Regions from separate parts of the Tumebacillus lipolyticus genome, predicted to be linked through region 2. Evidence: riboswitches for the same ligand, from Rfam matches in the RefSeq annotation. Region 2 holds a riboswitch; each other region holds the start of a gene.
What was found. Region 2 has a riboswitch for S-adenosylmethionine ahead of ACFSOY_RS01710 (trans-sulfuration enzyme family protein). Riboswitches for the same ligand answer to the same signal wherever they lie in the genome.

Region 1: linked by a shared signal. The riboswitch ahead of ACFSOY_RS06990 (bifunctional homocysteine S-methyltransferase/methylenetetrahydrofolate reductase) and the one ahead of ACFSOY_RS01710 (trans-sulfuration enzyme family protein) in region 2 are both predicted to bind S-adenosylmethionine.
Region 3: linked by a shared signal. The riboswitch ahead of ACFSOY_RS16960 (2,3-diketo-5-methylthiopentyl-1-phosphate enolase) and the one ahead of ACFSOY_RS01710 (trans-sulfuration enzyme family protein) in region 2 are both predicted to bind S-adenosylmethionine.

What each region holds. Positions count from the first base shown of each region.
Region 1 is NZ_JBHUIO010000005.1:357,193-363,716, reverse strand. Features, by position in the region: gene ACFSOY_RS07005 (GNAT family N-acetyltransferase) at 94-645, shown strand; gene ACFSOY_RS07000 (aldehyde dehydrogenase family protein) at 714-2,219, shown strand; gene ACFSOY_RS06995 (protein-tyrosine phosphatase family protein) at 2,223-2,672, shown strand; SAM riboswitch class I at 2,722-2,838, shown strand; gene ACFSOY_RS06990 (bifunctional homocysteine S-methyltransferase/methylenetetrahydrofolate reductase) at 2,960-4,858, shown strand; gene ACFSOY_RS06985 (phosphoribosyl-ATP pyrophosphohydrolase) at 5,030-5,374, shown strand; gene ACFSOY_RS06980 (hypothetical protein) at 5,406-5,666, opposite strand; gene ACFSOY_RS06975 (helix-turn-helix domain-containing protein) at 5,930-6,524, shown strand, end outside.
Region 2 is NZ_JBHUIO010000002.1:497,739-504,262, reverse strand. Features, by position in the region: gene comA (phosphosulfolactate synthase) at 1-410, opposite strand, end outside; gene csaA (chaperone CsaA) at 593-922, shown strand; gene ACFSOY_RS01715 (MFS transporter) at 1,020-2,303, opposite strand; SAM riboswitch class I at 2,441-2,553, shown strand; gene ACFSOY_RS01710 (trans-sulfuration enzyme family protein) at 2,627-3,802, shown strand; gene ACFSOY_RS01705 (trans-sulfuration enzyme family protein) at 3,821-4,960, shown strand; gene ACFSOY_RS01700 (hypothetical protein) at 5,164-5,373, shown strand; gene ACFSOY_RS01695 (Glu/Leu/Phe/Val family dehydrogenase) at 5,560-6,524, shown strand, end outside.
Region 3 is NZ_JBHUIO010000011.1:142,055-148,578, forward strand. Features, by position in the region: gene mtnB (methylthioribulose 1-phosphate dehydratase) at 1-660, opposite strand, end outside; gene ACFSOY_RS16955 (2-hydroxy-3-keto-5-methylthiopentenyl-1-phosphate phosphatase) at 657-1,337, opposite strand; gene ACFSOY_RS16960 (2,3-diketo-5-methylthiopentyl-1-phosphate enolase) at 1,376-2,608, opposite strand; SAM riboswitch class I at 2,695-2,807, opposite strand; gene ACFSOY_RS16965 (pyridoxal phosphate-dependent aminotransferase) at 2,889-4,055, opposite strand; gene ACFSOY_RS16970 (PCYCGC motif-containing (lipo)protein) at 4,226-4,822, opposite strand; gene ACFSOY_RS16975 (heavy metal translocating P-type ATPase) at 4,856-6,524, opposite strand, start outside.

The sequences.
Region 1 (6,524 bases), on a different contig from region 2:
GATCGACATCATGATCAAAAGCGGTCCTTTCTGCTTGGCAGAGAGGGCCGCTTTTCGTTATACTGTTCAGAAAACATCAGGGAGCGAGAGCAGATGGAAGTTATGAAAACGGCAGTGCTCAAAGATGGACGACAGCTGACGATCCGCGATGCGCGAGCGGCAGATGCGGCAGCGGTGATCGAGTATGTCAAGCGAGTGGCGGGGGAAAGCGATAATTTGACGTTTGGCGCAGAGGAGTTCAAGGTGACGCCGGAGCAGGAAGTCGAGATCATCGAGCAACACTTTGCGGCGGACAACATGGTCTTTCTGATCGGGTTGATCGACGGTGAGGTCGCAGCGATGCTCAATTTCCAAGGCGGCACCAAACGGCGCACGCGCCACAGCGGGGAGTTTGGCATCTCCGTCCGCGAGAGCTTCTGGGGGCAAGGCGTTGCGACGGCGATGCTCCAGGCTCTGCTCGGCTGGGCGAAGGGGACGGGCGTCGTTCGCAAGATCAACCTGCGCGTTCGCACCGACAACCAAAGCGCCATCCACGTCTACAAAAAGCTCGGATTCACCGAAGTCGGTCGGATCAGCCGCGAGTTTCTGATCGACGGCGTTTTTTACGACACCTATTTGCTGGAGATCGAGATCGACGAGGCATAGAGCACACGCCTTGCACATAGGGTGGGAAGGGGACATTCTCTTCCCAATCCTTGCGAGGAGGCGTTTTGATGGAAACGACCGCTTTCAAGCTCAACCCGCGCACCACAGATTTTGTCAAATCGAAAACGATCAAAAAGCTGTTTATCGGGGGGCAGTTTGTCGAGTCGGCAAGCGGCAAAACCTTTCCGACCTACAACCCGGCAAACGGAGAGATTCTTGCGTACGTATCAGAAGGGGAGCAAGAGGATATCAACCGAGCGGTCGCCGCAGCTCGCGATGCGTTCGAAGCGGGCCCGTGGTCGCGCATGCAGCCACAGGAGCGAGCGCGCTTGATCTATACGCTCGCCGATCTGATCGAGCGCGACGCAGACGTGTTTGCGGAGATCGAAACGCTCGATAACGGCAAGCCGATTCGAGAGGCGAAGCATGTGGATGTGCCGCTGACCGTCGAGCACTTCCGCTACTATGCGGGCTGGGCGACCAAGATCACCGGCGACGTCGTCGCGGTCAACGTGCCGAACATGCACAACTATGTGCGCCGCGAGCCGATCGGCGTCGTCGGACAGATCATCCCGTGGAACTTCCCGCTGCTGATGGCAGCTTGGAAGCTGGGGGCAGCGCTTGCGACCGGGTGTACGGTCGTCTTAAAGCCGGCAGAGCAAACGCCGCTCTCCGCTCTTTATCTGGCCAAGTTGATTCAAGAGGCGGGCTTTCCGCCGGGCGTCGTCAACATCGTGTCCGGCTTTGGCGAGACGGCAGGCAAGGCGCTGGCAACCCATCCGGATGTTGACAAGGTAGCGTTTACCGGCTCGACAGAAGTTGGCAAGCTGATCATGAATTATGCGGCAGACAATCTGAAGCGCGTTTCGCTCGAACTTGGCGGCAAGAGCCCGAACATCGTCTTCCCTGACGCCGATTTCTCCCGCGCGGTGCCAGGTGCGATGCAGGCGATCTTCTTCAACCAGGGTCAAGTCTGCTCGGCAGGTTCTCGCCTGTATATCCACAAGAGCGTCTATGACAACGCGCTATCCGACATGGTCGCCTATGCGGGGAAAAAGGTGCGCCAGGGCATCGGCCTCGATCCGAAGACGACGATGGGGCCGTTGGTGACCGAAGAGCAGATGAACCGCGTCACCGGATATATCGAAAAAGGTCTGGAGCAGGGAGCAAAAGTTGCGATCGGCGGGTCGCGGGCAGATGGGGAGTTGGCAGACGGCTATTTTGTGCGTCCGACCGTCTTCTACGATGTGCAAGATGAGATGACGATCGCGCAGGAGGAGATCTTCGGCCCGGTGGTGGCAGCCATGCCGTTCGATGATATCGAGGACGTGATCAAGCGCGCCAACCTGACCGCCTACGGTCTGGCGGCAGGCGTGTGGACGGAGAGCATGGCAACCGCCTTCCAGGTGGCGCACAAGCTGAGAGCAGGATCGGTGTGGATCAACTGCTACAACATGTTCGACGCGGCCTCTCCGTTCGGCGGCTACAAGCAATCGGGCATCGGGCGGGAGATGGGCGAATACGCGCTGGAAAACTACACGCAGATCAAGAGCATCTGGCTGAACTACAACTAGGCGATGGAGTACGACGAGATCATTCCAGGCCGACTGTACGCAGGCAAGCAGATCGATGCGGCCGGCTGGAAAGCTCTCCAGAAGCTCGGCGTAAGCTCGATCGTCAATCTGCGGACAGAGCCGGATCGAGTGCCTGCCGATTATCGGTGGCCGCTGCACGAGCATTGGTTTCGGTTGAGCGACACGAGCAGACCGCAGCTACAGCAGTTGGTGCAGATGGTGGATGCGGCGATCCACGATCTAAACGAGGGCAGGGTGCTCTATGTGCATGATGTGGCGGGGAGAAACCGGCTCGGCTTTTTTCTGACGGCGCTCCTGATGCGCATCGATCGGCTGCCGTGGCACTCTGCGCTGAAGCGAGCGCGGGAACTGCGCCCCGTGCTCGCGCCGCGCAGCCAATTTCGCGATCTGCTCGCCGAGTACCAGCGCTATCTGCAGATTCCAAACGGTTGACAGCGCGCGAGTCTGGTGATATCCTATCAACAATTCAATAGCATGTAAGCTCTTATCCAGAGAGGTGGAGGGACTGGCCCTTTGAAGCCTCGGCAACCGGTAGCTTTTTCAGCGATTAGGTGCCAATTCCAGCAAGACCGCAACGTCGCGGCTTGGCAGATAAGAGAGGTTCGCAGGTCCCATATGCGCATTCAACGCCTCTTCTTTTGCCAAAGGAGAGGCGTTTTCTATTTGCTGCCAGTCTTTATCTCGTTATCACGTTACTATGAACATGAATGAGTGGAAAGGTGGGACTACAAGTGAATCGGGTGGACGTTTTTCGACAGCGGTTGGGCACTGATGTATTGATCGGGGATGGTGCGATGGCGACCTGGCTGTACCAGCAGGGGAACGCGGTCGGCTCTTCAACGGAGGAGCTCTGTCTCAAAAATCCGGAGTGGGTGCGCGAAGCACACATCTCCTATCTGCGGGCGGGCGCGCAGGTGATCGAGACCAACTCGTATGCGGCAAACCGCGAGGGGCTCTCTCGCTACGGTTTGGAGAGCAAGACCACGCGGATCAACCGCGCCGCTGTGCGGATTGCCCGCGAGGCGGTCGAGGCGTCAGAGGCGGACGCATTCGTGCTCGGCAGCATCGGTTCGATCACAGCTGCCAAGGTGATGACGACGCAGGTCGAGGAGTTTCGCGACATCTTCGAGGAGCAGGCGGTCGCTCTGTTGCACGAAGGGGTCGACGGGCTGATCTTGGAGACATTTTTCGACCTGGAAGAGCTGTTGTTAGCGCTCGATGTGGTCGGGCCGCTCGTCAGAGCGTCCAGGGTGCCGATCATCGCTCAATGCTCGCTGCTCGACGTGGAGCGCACGCGAGATGGGTACCTGCTGAGCGACGCGTTTCACAAACTGAAGGAGGCGGGTGCCGATCTGGTCGGCTTGAACTGCCGATTCGGCCCTGCCGAGATCTTGCGCGCGCTCGAACGGGCGATCGTGCCGGCAGATGTCGGCATCTCCGCCTTCCCGAACGCGGGGCGCCCGGCGATCGTCGACGGAGAGTTCAGCTACAAGCCGAACTATCAATATTTTGGCGAGAGCGCCGTCCGCCTCTGGGAGCAGGGCGTGTCGTTGATCGGCGGGTGTTGTGGCACCACTCCTGAGCACATTCAAGCGATCTCAGGCGCCGTGGGCGGATTGAAGCGGCTGCCGAGAACCAATCCGGAGAGCGGGCCGCAGGTGGAAGTGTTCGAGCGAGAAGTGGTGCGCTTCCAACAGGGAGAGCAGCACTCGGTCGTCGATCTGGTGGCGAAGCGCCACACGGTGATCGTCGAGTTCGACTCCCCGCGCGAGCTCGAAGTGGATCATTATGTCGAGGGGTCGCTCGCCCTGTACAAAGCGGGTGCGGACGCGATCACAATCGCCGACAATTCGCTGGCCAACACGCGGATGAGCAACATGGCGCTCGGTTCGATCATCAAGCGGGAGCTCGGCATCGAGCCGATCGTGCACGTCGCCTGTCGCGACCGCAACCTGATCGGTCAGCAGTCGCACTTGATGGGCCTGCATGCGCTCGGGATGAACCAGATCCTGGTGATCACAGGAGACCCGGCGCGAGTCGGCGATCTGCCGGGGGCGAGCACCGTCTTCGATCTGTCCTCCTTCGATCTGATCCGCATGGTCAAGCAGTTGAACCAGGGCGTCGCCTTCTCCGGGCGACCGATGAAAAGTCAAGCCCGCTTTATCTGCGGGGCGGCGTTCAACCCGCACGTGCGCCATCTCGATGCGGCGGTTGCCCGCTTGGAGCGCAAAGTGGAGGCGGGTGCTGATTACATCATGACGCAGCCGGTGTACGATGTGGAGACGATGCTTGCGATCAAAGAGGCGACGAAGCACCTCAAAGTGCCGCTGTTTATCGGGGTGATGCCGCTCACCTCTTCGCGCAATGCGGAGTTTTTGCACAACGAGGTGCCAGGGATCAAGATCTCGCAGAGGTCACGCGAGCGGATCAAGCGATTTGAAGGTGCGGCTGCGCGGGCGGAAGGTGTCGAGATGTGCAAGGAGCTGTTGGAAGAGACGGTCAAACATTTTAACGGCATCTACCTGATCACCCCGTTCAACTACTATGAGATGACGGTCGAACTGACCAAATATGTGCGCGAGATCACCCAGAACGGACAGCTGGCGAGCGCGTTTTGATCATTGGAGCGAAAACCATCTGCTGCGGCGGATGGTTTTCTTGTTGTTCTCGACTTCGAGCAGGCTCGATCGAGGAAGCGAACTGCTGTAGAATCTGCGCCTGACCGTCGAAACAGGCTTTTTGATATACTGAACCTAGTGACGCAACAGCAGGCGAAAGGAGCGCACAACATGCCGACTTACAAAAAACTTGTCCGCGATCGCATTCTGGAGATCATCGAGAAAAACGGACATGCCTATACATACTCGATCCTTGATGAAGCGGCGTACCAGCGTGAACTCCGCAGCAAGCTCCAAGAGGAACTGCAAGAGTATCTCGACGCCGAGACGGACAAAGACAGCGTGGAAGAGCTTGCCGATCTGATCGAGGTCATCTATGCGCTGGCAAAGATTCATGGCGCTTCTGCCGAAGCGTTGGAAGCGGTGCGCAAGCAGAAGTCGGAAGCGCGTGGCGGATTTGAAAAGCGAATTTTTTTAGATCAAGTAGATGAGGAGACATCAAGAAAACCGGGCTGAGCGCAGCCCGGTTTTGTCATGTGGAGGAAGTCTATTTTTTCTCGTGGTTTTCTGGTGGGCACTCGACGAGAGCGATCGATTCTCGCGCTCTCAACTGCAGCGTGAGCAGCGCTTCGGCCTCCTGCTGAGCGGCGAGCTTATCGTCGATCTCCTCCTGTGTTAGATAGGCGGGGACCATCCGCTTTTCCTCTTCCTCAATCAGGCGACGAAACTCTGGAGAAAGAGAAGATCTGTCAGTCGGTAACCCTTCAATTTTGACTCGCACATACTCTCTGCCAGCGATGCGCTCCACAGTTGAAATCCCTCCTCTCGATTGGACAGCTGAAAGCTCCAATCGATCGTGATACAGAAGCATACCTTTTCACAGAACAAGAATTGGCAGTTATTATACCAGCTTTTTAGTCATTTGCAAGATTTCATTATTAATCAGAACTTTAGTTGAGTATGTTAATCCTTGTGTCAAGGCAAACAAGTTATCTATACTCAATTTGCAAAGGGTCTACCAGATATTTCTACAAGACACCAGAAAACGGATGGGATAGGAGTGACCTTCACATGTACACACTTGGTCAAAAGATCAAACAGACGCGCCTTCAACAGCGAATGACGCAAATCGACCTGGCGAAACATCTTTGCACTCCCAGCATGATCTCACAAATCGAATCGGACCGGGCTCGACCTTCCTATAAAATCCTCAATGGCATCGCCGACCGGCTGGGAGTACCGCTTGAGCATCTCCTGTCTAACGTCGATCTGAACGATGATTTTGTCTGCACCTATAAAATGGCGAAAGCGATGGTGGCAGCCAAGGCGTACTCGACAGCCATCCCGCTGTTAGAACAGCTGCTGAACAGCGCACAAGCACAGGTTGCCGAAGTGGACATCCTGTTCGAATTGGCCGAATGTTACATCCACGTCGAGCGGCAGGAAGAGGCGGACAGCCTGCTCAGCGATCTGCTCGAAACTGCCTTTCTGCGCCAAGACGAGCGGATGATCGCTCGCGTCTACAAAAGTCTCGGGCAGCTTGAGTTCGTCCGCAAACGATATCAGCTCGCCGCCTTTCATCTGCACAAAGCGAACGCAGAGGTGGAAAAGATGGAGGAGCGCGATTCCTATCTCCAAGCGAGCATTCTGGCAGAGCTCGGGGACG
Region 2 (6,524 bases):
CGAATCACTTGCTGCCGCAGCTCGCGAGATAGTGGAATCGTACCATCAGACACTTCGATCGTGCGAAATCCGAGCTCTTGGCATCGCGCCAAGAAAGATTTCCAACAGTTCTGCAGCACAGCAGCTTCAAGAAATGTGCCGCCCGGATAGACTTCGATCTGATGAGCTTGCAACCATCCGATCTTATCGCGAAGGACGTGTACAGGGTACAGTTTTGATGTGCCAAATCCCAGCTTGACATAGTCGATGTAAGAACCGGCTAACTCCACCAGGTCGCGAATCTCACCGAGTCCAAGTCCTGTATCGATCAACATGGTGAGCCCGCTGGACGCGCGCGGCTTGGCGGTGCGGCCAGGTAGCGGATCATGCAAGATATCATCCCATGCCCGGGCGGACGTAGAATGAAGCATACACATTCTGCCTCCTTTCCAACCCCCGATGGTCAGCATCGGAGCGTGGGCTGTTCCATCCTATGAAAAATGCGTTTCGATGGTGAAGGAGGTACAATCCTCGATTTCACAAAGGGTATTCGATGCTTTTATTTGCTTGCGGATTGTCGTATAGTTAGAGAAATCAAAACGGGGGGAAACAGATGGCGACGATCGAAGATTTTTTAAAGTTGGATATCCGTGTAGGCACGGTGATAAAAGCAGAACCATTTCCAGAAGCGCGAAAACCTGCGATCAAGCTGGAGATCGATTTTGGTGAGATCGGGATCAAATGCTCTTCGGCGCAAATTACCAAGCGATACGAACCGGAGCAGCTGATCGGCAGACAGGTGATCGCAGTCGTCAATTTTCCCGCTCGGCGCATTGCCGGTTTCAAATCTGAAGTTTTGGTGATCGGCGGTGTGCCAGAAGAGGGGGATGTGGTGCTCTTGCGGCCAGATGAACCGATTCAAAATGGTACACCGATCGCCTAGCGTGTAGAAACCCTTCAGACATTGCTCTGAAGGGTTTCTGTCTGTGTTTGAGCGGTAGGGATCGCCGAGGATCTCTGTCTGGATGCAACACTTTTGATTACGCCCGCGCTTTCATCCGCGTCAAAAGCTTTCGCTCCTGTTCGATCTTTTCATAGCGCCGCGGATCGGAACCGCCGCCCCCCTGTTCGAGCTTGAGCAGAAAGAAGGCCAGCACGACCGCAAGGGCTGCGAGCCCTGCCATGATCAGAAACATCAGCTTTGGCGTATCCATCAGCGCTCCGAAGATCGGTGGGCCAGCTGCAACTCCTAAAAAGCGCACACTGCCATACAAAGAGGTGACCGCACCGCGCTCCGCCTGTTGGACAGCGGAGGTGATCAGCGTGTTTAAGCAGGGGAGCACAAGACCGGTGCCCACGCCTGTGATCACCAGCAGCCCGAGCGACACGTATGGATTTTTAAAAAAGGCGGCCACAGCGAGCGGTGCTCCGATCAACGTCAACCCGACCAGGATCAAGATCCTCATCAGCTGAATGTTCTTCTTGATCTTCGTTCCGGTCACGTAGGAGACGGTGCACATCGCCAAGAGTGGGATCGCGAGGATCGCACCGCGCAGCAGATCGGCAACCTTGTAGGTTTCTTCGAGGAGCTGGGCGATATAAAAGAGCACACCAAACAGGATGAACAGGGCGAGCGCACCGGCAAAATAGGCGGTGAGCAACCACTTGGCCTGTTTTTGAAAGATCTTTTTTAACGAGCCTACATAGGCGCGAAACGATTGTGATCGACCTTGTTTCTTCGGCTCTTTGACCAAAAAGTAGACAAGAGCTGCCGAGAGGAGACAGATCAGCGGAAAGGCGAAAAACGCCGCATACCAGACGAGCAAAGCGAGCAGAGAGCCGAGGATTGGGGAGACCACCTTGCCGAACCCGTTGGCCGCTTCGATCAGGCCGAGCGACTTCGAACGAGCAGCGCCGCTCCAAATGTCGCCGGCGAGCGCCATCGCGATCGGCGCCGTTCCTGCCGCTCCGATCCCCTGCAGCACGCGCCCGACCATGATCACCGCGTACGGTTTGTCGATCAGCCAAGCTGCGAGGCCGGCGATGATGCCGCCCGCTCCGTAAAGGAGCAACGAGGGGACGATGACGATTTTGCGGGAGAAATGATCGGACAGAAAGCCGGCGAGAGGGATGATCACGCCTGCGGGAACGGAGAACAGGGTGACGACGAGCGAAGCTTGAAATTTGGAAATCCCGATCTCCTGCTGCATCTGTGGCAGGATGGGGATGAGCATCGAGTTGCCTAGCACCATGATCAACGGCACGGTTGCCAGCGCGAAGAGCGGCCAGAAGCGGATCGCATGTTTCGATTGGGTCGCAGTCATGGTGTCACTCCTTGAGAGTCAGATCGAATCAGCATTAGTTTGCTACCGTCTTGACCAGCTATGAGTGACAATATTATGCTTGACAACAGCAGATGCAGGCGGTATGTTTAGATCATTCAAACTAAAAAGAAAAGATTCTCTTATCAAGAGTAGGCGGAGGGACTGGCCCGATGATGCCACGGCAACCGACACGATTTTTGTGCACGGTGCCAATTCCAACAGATTGCGAGAGCGATCTGGCAGATGAGAGAAAGCGCTCTTTGTGGATTCCAAAGACCTTTCTCGACTCGGGAGAGGTCTTTTTACATTCAGGAGGAATTCGCATGCATTTGGATACCTGTTTAGCGCAAATCGGCAACAATAAGCAAGATGTGACCGGGGCGATCTCGACACCGATCTATCATTCGACGACCTATCGTCACCCGCGGCTTGGCGAGAGCACCGGATTTGATTATACGCGTACGAAAAACCCGACCCGTCAGACGCTCGAAGATGCGATCGCCACCCTGGAGTGCGGGGTGAGAGGGTTTGCCTACGGCTCGGGGATGGCGGCGATCGCAGGCGTGCTCGGGCTGTTCGGTCAGGGCGACCATCTGCTCGTCTCCCATGATCTGTACGGGGGGACCTATCGACTGCTGGAACAGATCTTACCGCGTCAAGGCATCACGACGACGTTTGTCAACACAGAAGATCTGACCGAGGTGGCAGCCGCACGGCAGGAAAATACGCGAGCGATCTTCATCGAGACCCCGACCAATCCGACGATGCGGATCACCGATCTGCGCGAGGTGATCGGATGGGCAAAAGGGTACGGGTTGATCACGATCGTGGACAACACGTTTATGACGCCCTATCTGCAGCGCCCGCTCACGCTGGGCGCCGATGTGGTGGTGCACAGTGCGACCAAATATTTGGGCGGGCACAACGATGTGCTGGCAGGTGTTGCGGTCGCGCGCGAAGAGGAGTTGGCGGAGCGAATCTACTTTTTGCAAAACTCGATCGGTGCAACGCTCGGTCCGCAGGACGCGTGGCTGCTGATGAGAGGGATGAAGACGCTCGCGCTGCGCATGGAGCGACATCAGCAAAACGCGCAAGTTCTGGCCGAGTGGCTCGATGGGCATCCTCTGGTGAAAAAAGTCTACTACCCGGGCCTTGCCGCTCATCAGGGGCGGGAGGTGCACATCTCCCAAGCGGAAGGATACGGCGGGATGCTGTCGTTCGAACTGGTATCCGAACGGCTGGTCGAACCGCTGTTGCGACATCTTGATCTGATCGCTTTCGCCGAGTCTTTGGGCGGCGTGGAGTCGCTGATCACCTACCCGGCCAGGCAGACGCATTTCGATGTGCCAGAGGAGATTCGCAACAGCTTAGGTGTGACCGATTCGCTCTTGCGACTGTCGGTCGGCATCGAGCACGATCGCGATCTGATCGAGGACCTCGCACGAGCGTTTGAAGCTTCGGAGCGCGAGATCGCAGAACAGGAAGGGGAGTTGGTCTAATTGAAGGAGAACCAAGAGCTGTCATTTGCGACCCGTCTGTTGCATACGGGCAATGAGATCGATCGAACGACAGGCGCATCAGCTGTGCCGATCTACCAAGCATCGACCTTTCATCAAGAGGATGTCGACCAGGCGCAACCGTATGAGTACGCCCGCTCAGGCAATCCGACGCGCGAGGCGCTGGAGCGGACGATCGCAACGCTCGAAGGGGGAACGCGAGGCTTTGCATTCGCCTCTGGCATGGCGGCGATCTCCACCGCGCTGCTGCTCTTTTCGGCAGGCGATCATCTGATCGCGACCGACGACATCTACGGTGGGACGTTTCGGATCTTGACGACCGTGCTCAACCGGCTGGGGATCGAGACCACCTTTGTCGATGTGACCGACCTGGAGAACATTCGGGCAGCGATCCGACCGAACACGAAAGGATTGCTCTTAGAAACGCCTTCCAACCCACTGCTGCAGATCACCGATCTGGCCGGAGCGGCGAAGCTGGCCAAGGAGCACGGGCTGCTGACGATCGTGGACAACACGTTCCAGACCCCGTATCTACAGCGTCCGCTCGATCATGGCATCGACGTGGTGGTGCACAGCGCAACCAAGTTCCTCGGCGGACATTCGGACGTCGTTGCAGGGCTTGCGGTCACGAAAGATCAAGCGCTGGGACACCGACTGAAGCAGTTGCAAAACTCGTTTGGCGCTGTGCTTGGCCCGCAGGATTGCTTCTTGCTGCAGCGGGGGATCAAAACATTAAAAGTGCGCATGGACGCTTCTTGCGATGGCGCTGAGCTTGTGGCGCGCTGGCTGGCGAACCGAGAAGAGGTGGCGAAAGTGTACTATCCCGGGCTTGCCGCGCACAAAGGGCATGGTGTGCATCTGGAGCAGTCGAGCCGCTCGGGTGCGGTGCTGTCGTTCGATCTGGGAACTGAAGAGCGGGCCAAAAGGCTGATGCGGGCGGTAAAACTTCCGCTCGTGGCAGTCTCGCTCGGCGGGGTGGAGAGCATCCTGTCCTATCCGGCAACGATGTCACACTCGGGGATGCCGAAAGAGGAGCGCCACAAGCGAGGAATCTCAGACGGTCTGCTGCGCCTATCGGTCGGCTTGGAAGATCCGGAAGACATCATCGCCGATCTGGAACAGGCGTTACAAAACGGTTAAACGATCAAAAAAAGCGCCATTTGTCCATATTGTCAAAATGATTTGATCATTCTGTGGAAATTTCAGTTGAATTGAAGTAAACTATCGATGAGGCATCCTGACATCTGCGAAGCGTAGGTTAGGATGCCTTTGCACATCGAGAGCATCCGCGGTGTAAGTTCTGGGCAAACTAATCTGCGAATCCAGCCAAAGGGGGAGAACGGATGAAGCCCTTTCATGCGATCTCGCGCAAAGATGACAGACAGGATGGAATCGCGTTTGACAATCCTGACGATGCTCCAGAACCGATTTTGCCAGAGGCGCGCGGCTATGAAGAGACGATGGTCGTTGTTGACAATCCTGACGATTTTCCGGATGAAGGGGAAAAGGTGGAACCGGAAAGCGGTTCGCCGATTGAAAAACGGAGATCGTAGGCGGAAACGAACTGTTTTTGCTAAAAAACGAACCAAAACACTCTTCTTGACCGAGTACGCGGTAGATTCGAACAGGAAAGGTGTTAGCTCACCTTTCCATGAACAGAGGTAAGGTGTATATTGATTGAAGGTTCACGAATACCTGTAAAAGTTCAAAGGTGGTCGAGTCGATTGGATACCCAGAATTTGCCGTCAAATGCTAATGCAAACGAGCCTGCTGAAAATTTGAACGTGTTGACCAGCACTCAACTTGTCATTCAAGAAGCCCTGAATAAACTGGGCTATGCGCAAGACATGTATGAGTTGCTCAAGGAGCCACTTCGCGTGCTCACCGTTCGGATTCCGGTGCGCATGGATGATGGCAGTGTCAAAGTGTTCACCGGTTACCGCGCACAGCATAATGACGCGGTCGGACCGACGAAGGGTGGCATTCGCTTCCACCCGGAGGTAACCGAAGATGAAGTGAAGGCATTGGCAATTTGGATGAGCTTGAAGTGCGGGATCGCCAACCTGCCGTATGGCGGTGGGAAAGGCGGCATCATCTGCGATCCGCGCGAGATGTCTTTCCGCGAATTGGAGCGTCTCTGCCGCGGCTATGTGCGCGCAATCTCGCAGATCGTTGGCCCGACAAAAGACATTCCGGCTCCAGACGTGTTTACCAACTCGCAGTCGATGGCATGGATGATGGACGAATACTCCCGCATCCGCGAGTTTGACGCGCCGGGCTTCATCACCGGAAAACCGTTGGTGCTAGGCGGTTCTTATGGACGTGATTCTGCAACTGCGCGGGGCGTAGCTATCGCGATTGAAGAAGCGGCCAAAGTGAAGGGGATTCAACTTAAAGGCGCACGGGTTGTCGTTCAAGGCTTCGGCAACGCGGGCGGATATTTAGCAAAATTTATGCATGATGCAGGTGCGAAAGTGGTCGGGATCTCCGATGCTTACGGCGGCTTGCACGATGAAAATGGTCTCGACATCGAATACCTGTTGGATCGTCGCGATTCTTTTGGTACGGTGACCAAACTCTACCAAAACACGATCACCAACCAACAGCTGCTCGAACTCGATTGCGACATTTTGGTTCCGGCTGCAATCGAGAACCAGATCACAGCGCGCAATGCGCACAACATCAAGGCGAGCATCGTCGTCGA
Region 3 (6,524 bases), on a different contig from region 2:
GGCGAGCTGTGCTGCATTGCCGGAGCGCAAGAATTGCTGGTACAGGAACTGGTATTGGAACATAAACTCGAAAGCTTGGACGTGGCGCTTCGCTGCCGCCACATCTTCGCCCCAAGCGTAGATGCCATGCTTGCGGATCAGGACGCCCGGCACGCGCGGGTCGAGGCGCTTGCCGATCTCGGCTGCCAGTTTCGGAATATCGGCAAAATTCTCAACGATCGGCACCTCGATCGTCGCGCCCTCTTCCCAGATGTTCAGCCCTTTGATCAGCTCCATGTCGGTGATGGTCACCGAGCCTTGCTCCGCATACACCTCGGAGATCAGGTTGTTGTAGATCGTGTGCACGTGCAACACCGCGCCTGCCCCCGCCCCGATCTTCTTGTACACTTCGGCGTGTACCAGCGTCTCGGCAGACGGCTTGAGCGAAGTCGGTTCGAGCGCCTTGGAGTCCCCGTCGACAAACAGGATGTCGTGGATGGTCAGGCTCTCTTTGTCACGGCCGCTGGCGGTCACGCCAAACATCAAAGGATCTTGATTCAGCTTGACAGACAGGTTGCCGCTGGTCGCTGGGAACCAGCCTTTTTCCGCAAAGTTTCTCGACACGTTCACCAACTGTTCCGCGATGCGGAAACGATCTTCTTGAAAAAATGTTTGGCTCATGACAGAACCTCCTCCTTCAGTTTGTCGATCAAGTCTTGCAAGGCGCTGATGCAATCGTAAAAAGTTGCAAACTCCGCATGCGGCAGGTCGAGCTCCTGACATTTCTGCAAGAGCAGCGCGCGGGCCAACACGAAGTCTGCCTGCTTGGCCGCCTGCAGATCGGTGATGGAGTCGCCGATCACCACTTTGAACGTCCGCTCGTCTGGAAACTTGCGCAGCACGGACGGCTTGCACATCCCACAGCCGTTTTCGCACTGCTCATCACAGCTGTGCGGCCAGAGGATCTCGATGTTCTCGCCCGCAAAACTGCTTCCGTTGCAGTAGATCGGGTTCTCGATCTGATAGGGAGCGAGCAGGGGCAGGACGAAAAAGTCGATGCCGCCGCTCGTCACCCAAAAGTCGATGTTCCGCTCTTGGCAAAAGGTGAGGAATTCAGGAAACCCTGGGCGAATCGCCGCAACTTCTGCCGCGTAGCTTGCGATCTCCTCCCGCTTGTCGGAGGAGATGCCGGCGAACAGTTGTCCGACGCCGCTTTGGATCGTAACCTCTTGTCCAAGAATTTGATCCTTTATCGCCTCCCAACCGGGCGCGCCGAACTGCTCCATGATCGTGATGATCATGTCCCGCTCGGTGATCGTGCCGTCAAAATCACAGAAGATCGCGATCGATTTGCTCATGATAGTCTGACTCCTTCGCTTTCAATTTCGCTCTGAATCTATCGAGTGCTCGGGTTGCCCCACAGTGTAAGCGCGGTGCGCAATTCCTCCGATGTCTCTGCCGCCTCGGTCAGCGTTCGCCCGGCTACCACCGCTTCGATCGCCGCCCCAAAAGCGCGTCCACCTGCTGCCGCCCCTTGCGGATGTCCGTGAATGCCGCCGCCGGCGTTGATGATCTGGTCGTTGCCGAGGTCTTCGTACAAGAACGGCACCAACCCCGGGTGGATGCCAGCTGACGGAACGGGAAATGACCGATGCACGCCGCTCTGCTCTTCGCGCAAGGCGGAGGCGATCTTCAGCGTCTCCGCTCGTTCGAGCGCGACCGAACCGTAGGCGGAAGGGTAGAGCACAAAATCTGCTCCTGCCGCCCGCATCAGCTTGCCGAGCAACACCGGAGCTGCAATCCCGTACTGTGCGGAAGGGTACATCGCACCTGCAAGCGCCGGATGCGCCATGATCGGGACTGTGATCGCCCGATCGGCAGCCAATCGATGCAGCACGTCATACCCGTAGGTCAGCACGTTGAGCAGGAGCGCGCTGGCGCCTGCGTCCACCGCCCGCTTCGCCTTGTCAAAAATCTCGGTGACCGGCCCGGTCAGGTTGGCCGCGTAGAGCGTGTGCTTTCCGGTCTGTTCGCTCGCCCGCTCTACCGCTTTCCGACACGCTTCGATCCGCTGTTCAAACGGAGCGTACGTCTCGTCAAAAAAGATCTCATCATCCTTCACCAAGTCGACGCCGCCGAGCGCCTGTTGGTAGAACGCTTCTGCCAGCGCATCGATGTCATAGCCGATCACCGACTTGAAGATGCTCATCAACAGCGGGCGATCCTGCACGCCAAGCTGTTGGCGAATTCCGTCGATCCCATATTTCGGACCGGGAAACTGCTGGCGAAACCGTTCGGGCAGCTGCAGGTCGAGGAGCCTGATCTGACCGTCCATCGACAGCTTGCCGAACACGGAGGTGAGCAGCGCCGGGACATCTGGCGTGAAGTTGATCGTCGGATAGGCGATGGTCAGCAGCGCTGCGCTTTGACCATCCGCCCCTCCCCCGATCTCCTCTGCCGCCACGACATGGCCGAGATGCTTTTGCATCGACTCTTTGCGCGCTTCCGGAAGGTCGGTCCACGAGCCGACCGTCAGGCCGACCGCGATCCCTTGCGCTTTTTTCTGCCAATCTGTGCCTGGCTTGCCGTGAGCCAGATAGGTGACGTGGACGAACTCAGGTGCGTTCACGAGGCACATCCTCCTCTATCGGTGTTTTTCCAATATAAAAAGCCTCTTTCCATGTAAAGAAAGAGGCGCAGAAATTGATCTTCAGCCTCTTATCTTTCAGGATTCTTCCTGTAGGAATTAGCACCGTGTGATCATACGCTGATGAAAACCGGTTGCCGGGCATCGTAGGGCCAGTCCCTCCGCCTGCTCTGGATAAGAGTTGTCATATATGTGTGAAAAGTTCTGTAGACGATATTACAGCTAACGACGGGCGGTGTCAATGACTTTTGCGAAAAATTGATCAGAGGGAAATCCTGCACATCCGATCGACCGCTTCCTGCAATCGCGCCTCATCTGTCAGCAGGCCGACGCGCACATATCCTTCGCCGCTCGGGCCAAACCCGACCCCAGGTGCTACCATCACATGCGCCTGTTCGAGCAGCGTGTTGGCAAAATCGACCGATTTGAACCCTTTGGGCACGGGCACCCAAGTGAAGAAGGAGCCACGCGGGGTCAAGACGTCCCACCCCGCCTCGCGCAACCCGCCGACAAACACGTCGCGGCGGCGCTGGTACGTCGCTGCCAGCTCGCGCACGCACTCCTGCGAAGAGCTGAGCGCGGTGACCGACGCGCGTTGGATGAACGCTGGCAACGAGACGTAGTAATGATCTTGGATCAGGTTGATCAGGCGGATCACCTCTTGGTTGCCCAGCGCAAAGCCCACGCGCCAGCCCGCCATGTTGTACGTTTTGGAGAGGGTGTAAAACTCGACGCCCACCTCTTTTGCGCCTGGCGTTTGCAGGAAGGACACCGGCTTCTCTCCATCAAACCCGATAGCGCCATAGGCGAAATCGGAGGCGACCACGATGTTGTTCTGCTCAGCAAACCGCACCGTGTCCTCGTAAAAGGCGCGCGGCGCAACAGCAGAGGTCGGATTGTTCGGATAGTTGAGGAACATCAACTTCGCTTGGGCCAGCTTGTCCGCCGGAATCTGGCTGTAGTCGGGCAGAAACGAGTTGTCGCGCAGCAGCGGCATCATCACCATCTCAGCGCCGGAGAGCGCCACACCCGACCAGTAGTCTGGATAGCCCGGGTCGGGCACCAAGCAGACATCTCCTCGATTGAGCAAGCATTGGGAGATCTCGACGAGCCCTGTCTTCCCGCCGAAGAGGATCGCCACCTCGGTCGCCGGATCGAGGTCGACATCATGCTCCGCCTTGTACCAGTCGGCGATCGCCTGCTTCAGCTCAAAGAGGCCGGAGAACGGCGGATAGCGATGGGTGATCGGATCGAGCACTTCCTGTCGCAACGACTCCACGATGTGCGCAGGCGTCGGCAGATCTGGATTGCCTTGACCGAGGTTGATCACATCGTGACCTTGGGCGATGGAGGCGTTAACCTTTGCGACCATCGTCGAAAAAAATTGGGTGGGCAGTCCGCGCAGGCGGTCGGCCGATTGTATGTTCATGGGTGAATACCCCTTTCTGAAAAAATAAATCGCTCGCTACATACTATACGACGAGTTGAAATCGAAAGACAAGTCAAAAAATGAGCGAGCAACCTGACAGTTCTGTGCGCTTCGCTCAGATATGCGCGCAAAAAGAGGCTGTTGAACAGGTCAACAGCCTCTTTTCGCCATTAGGAAGGCATCGGCGTGGGGGTAGGTTTCGCATAGCCTTTTTTGTATTTTTCATCGATGTAGGTGCGAATCTCTTTGACCGTTTTGCCCTCTTCTTTCATCTCCGCCGCTTTCAGCGCGATGTTCATGCAGGTGTCGCAACGGGTGCCGTGGTCGTCCCAGACCACCACGCCATCTGGGCGCACATCGCGAACGAAGCACTCCGCGTTGCTCATATGCCCTGCGTGCTCGCCGCATCCGCAGTAGCAGGGGATGTATTGCAGGATGTCCACATTTTCGACAGCCGCTTTATACGAGTCTTTCATTTTGGCGTTTTTGTTCATCAGGAAAGCGGGGAGGCTCGTCTTGTTTGCCGTCGCCTCCTGCAGGTCGCCGATCGTCGTCAGCTTGACAGACTCGCCAACTTTCAGCGTTTTGTACGCTTCTGCTTGTGCACCGGCAGGGTGTCCGGTGCTGCCGCTTCCGCCGTTGTTCGTCGCAGGATGATCATGCCCTGCATGCTCATCGTTCTGCGCGGTCTTCTCCGTTGTACCACAGCCTGTCGCGACCGTGAGGGTCAACAGGCTGGCAACCATGATCTTGGTCAACTTTTTCATCGTCACTGCTTCCTCCTGCTTTGTGGGAATCCTTTATCGAACTCTGATCAATCTCATGCCGTTCAAGATGACGAGCAGCGCCGCTCCTGTATCTGCAAACACGGCCATCCAAAGGTTGGAAAGACCTGCGATGGTCAGCAGTAAGAAAGCGAGCTTGACAAGCAAGGAAAACCAGATGTTTTGTTTGATGATGCGCAGCGCAATGCGGCTGAGCCGAACGGTGAACGGCAATTTCCCGATGTCATCCGACATCAAGACGATGTCTGCTGTCTCCAGCGCAATATCCGTCCCTGCTCCCCCCATCGCGATTCCGATGTCTGACGCTGCTAGCGCGGGTGAGTCGTTGATGCCATCACCGACCATCGCGACAAGTCGATGACGCTGTTTCAGTTCGGAGATGCGCTCCAATTTTTGCTCGGGAAGCTGATCTCCGTGGTATTCGTTGATGCCCACTTCTTGCGCGATCGCTTTGGCGATGCGGGCATGATCCCCCGTCAGCATCACCGCATGTGCGATGCCAGCGCGGCGTAAACTTTTGATCGTCGCTTCGCTCTCCTCGCGGACCGTGTCCGCAACTGCGATCAGCCCGACGACGTTTTGCTCGTCCCCGATCAGCATCACGGTGCGCCCCTGGTCGTGCTGAACCGACAGGATCGTCTTCAGCCTGTCGATCCCCGAGTAGCCGAGCGACTCAAACCATGAGGGCTTGCCGATGCGATAGAGGATGTTGTCGATGCGAGCTTCCGCCCCTTTGCCAGCGTGCGCTTGGAAGTTTTGCACCGGCAGCGCGCGGATGCCTTTTTGTTCTCCGTAGCTTGTGATCGCACGAGCTAGCGGATGTTCGGAGCGCGCTTCGATCGAGGCGGCCACCGTCAGCAGCCGCTCGTCGCCAAAGCTGTCGAGCGGTTCGAGAAAGACGACCACCGGCTTGCCTTTGGTCAGCGTTCCGGTCTTGTCGAACGCGATCGCCCGAATCTGTCCCATCTTCTCAAGGAACGAACCGCCTTTGATCAGCACGCCTCGCTTCGCCGCATTGCCGATGGCTGCGACGATGGAGACCGGCGTGGAGATGACGAGCGCGCATGGGCAGGCGATGACGAGCAGCGCCAGCGCGCGGTAGATCCAGTCGCCATAAGGATCTCCGGTGAACATCGGCGGAAAGATCGCGATCAGCACGGCAAGCAGCACGACGATCGGCGTGTAGTAGGCGGCGAAGCGGTCGACAAACTGTTGCGAAGGCGCTTTTTGGTCTTGCGCCTCTTCCACCAAGTATATCATGCGGTTTAGTGTGGAATCTTCAACTTTTTTGGTCACAATCACTTCCAGCCCGCCCGTCTCGTTGAGCGTTCCGGCAAACACTTCATCGCCTAGCTGCTTCAATACAGGGATCGACTCGCCGGTGACCGGCGCTTGGTTGACGGTGGAAGCGCCCGCTTCCACACGCCCGTCCATCGGAATGCGCTCACCGGGGCGGACGATGATCAGATCCCCGATCTGCAGATCATCGACGGCGATCACCCGCTCCGACCCATCTCGTCTCACCAGCGCCTCTTTCGGGGCAAAGCCGATCAGCGAGCGGATCGAGCGGCGCGTGCGCTCCATCGTGTTCGCTTGCAACCAGTTGCCGACCGAGAAGAGGAAGACGACGGTCGCTCCCTCCGACCATTCGCCGATCGCAGCCGCACCGATCGCGGCGACGGTC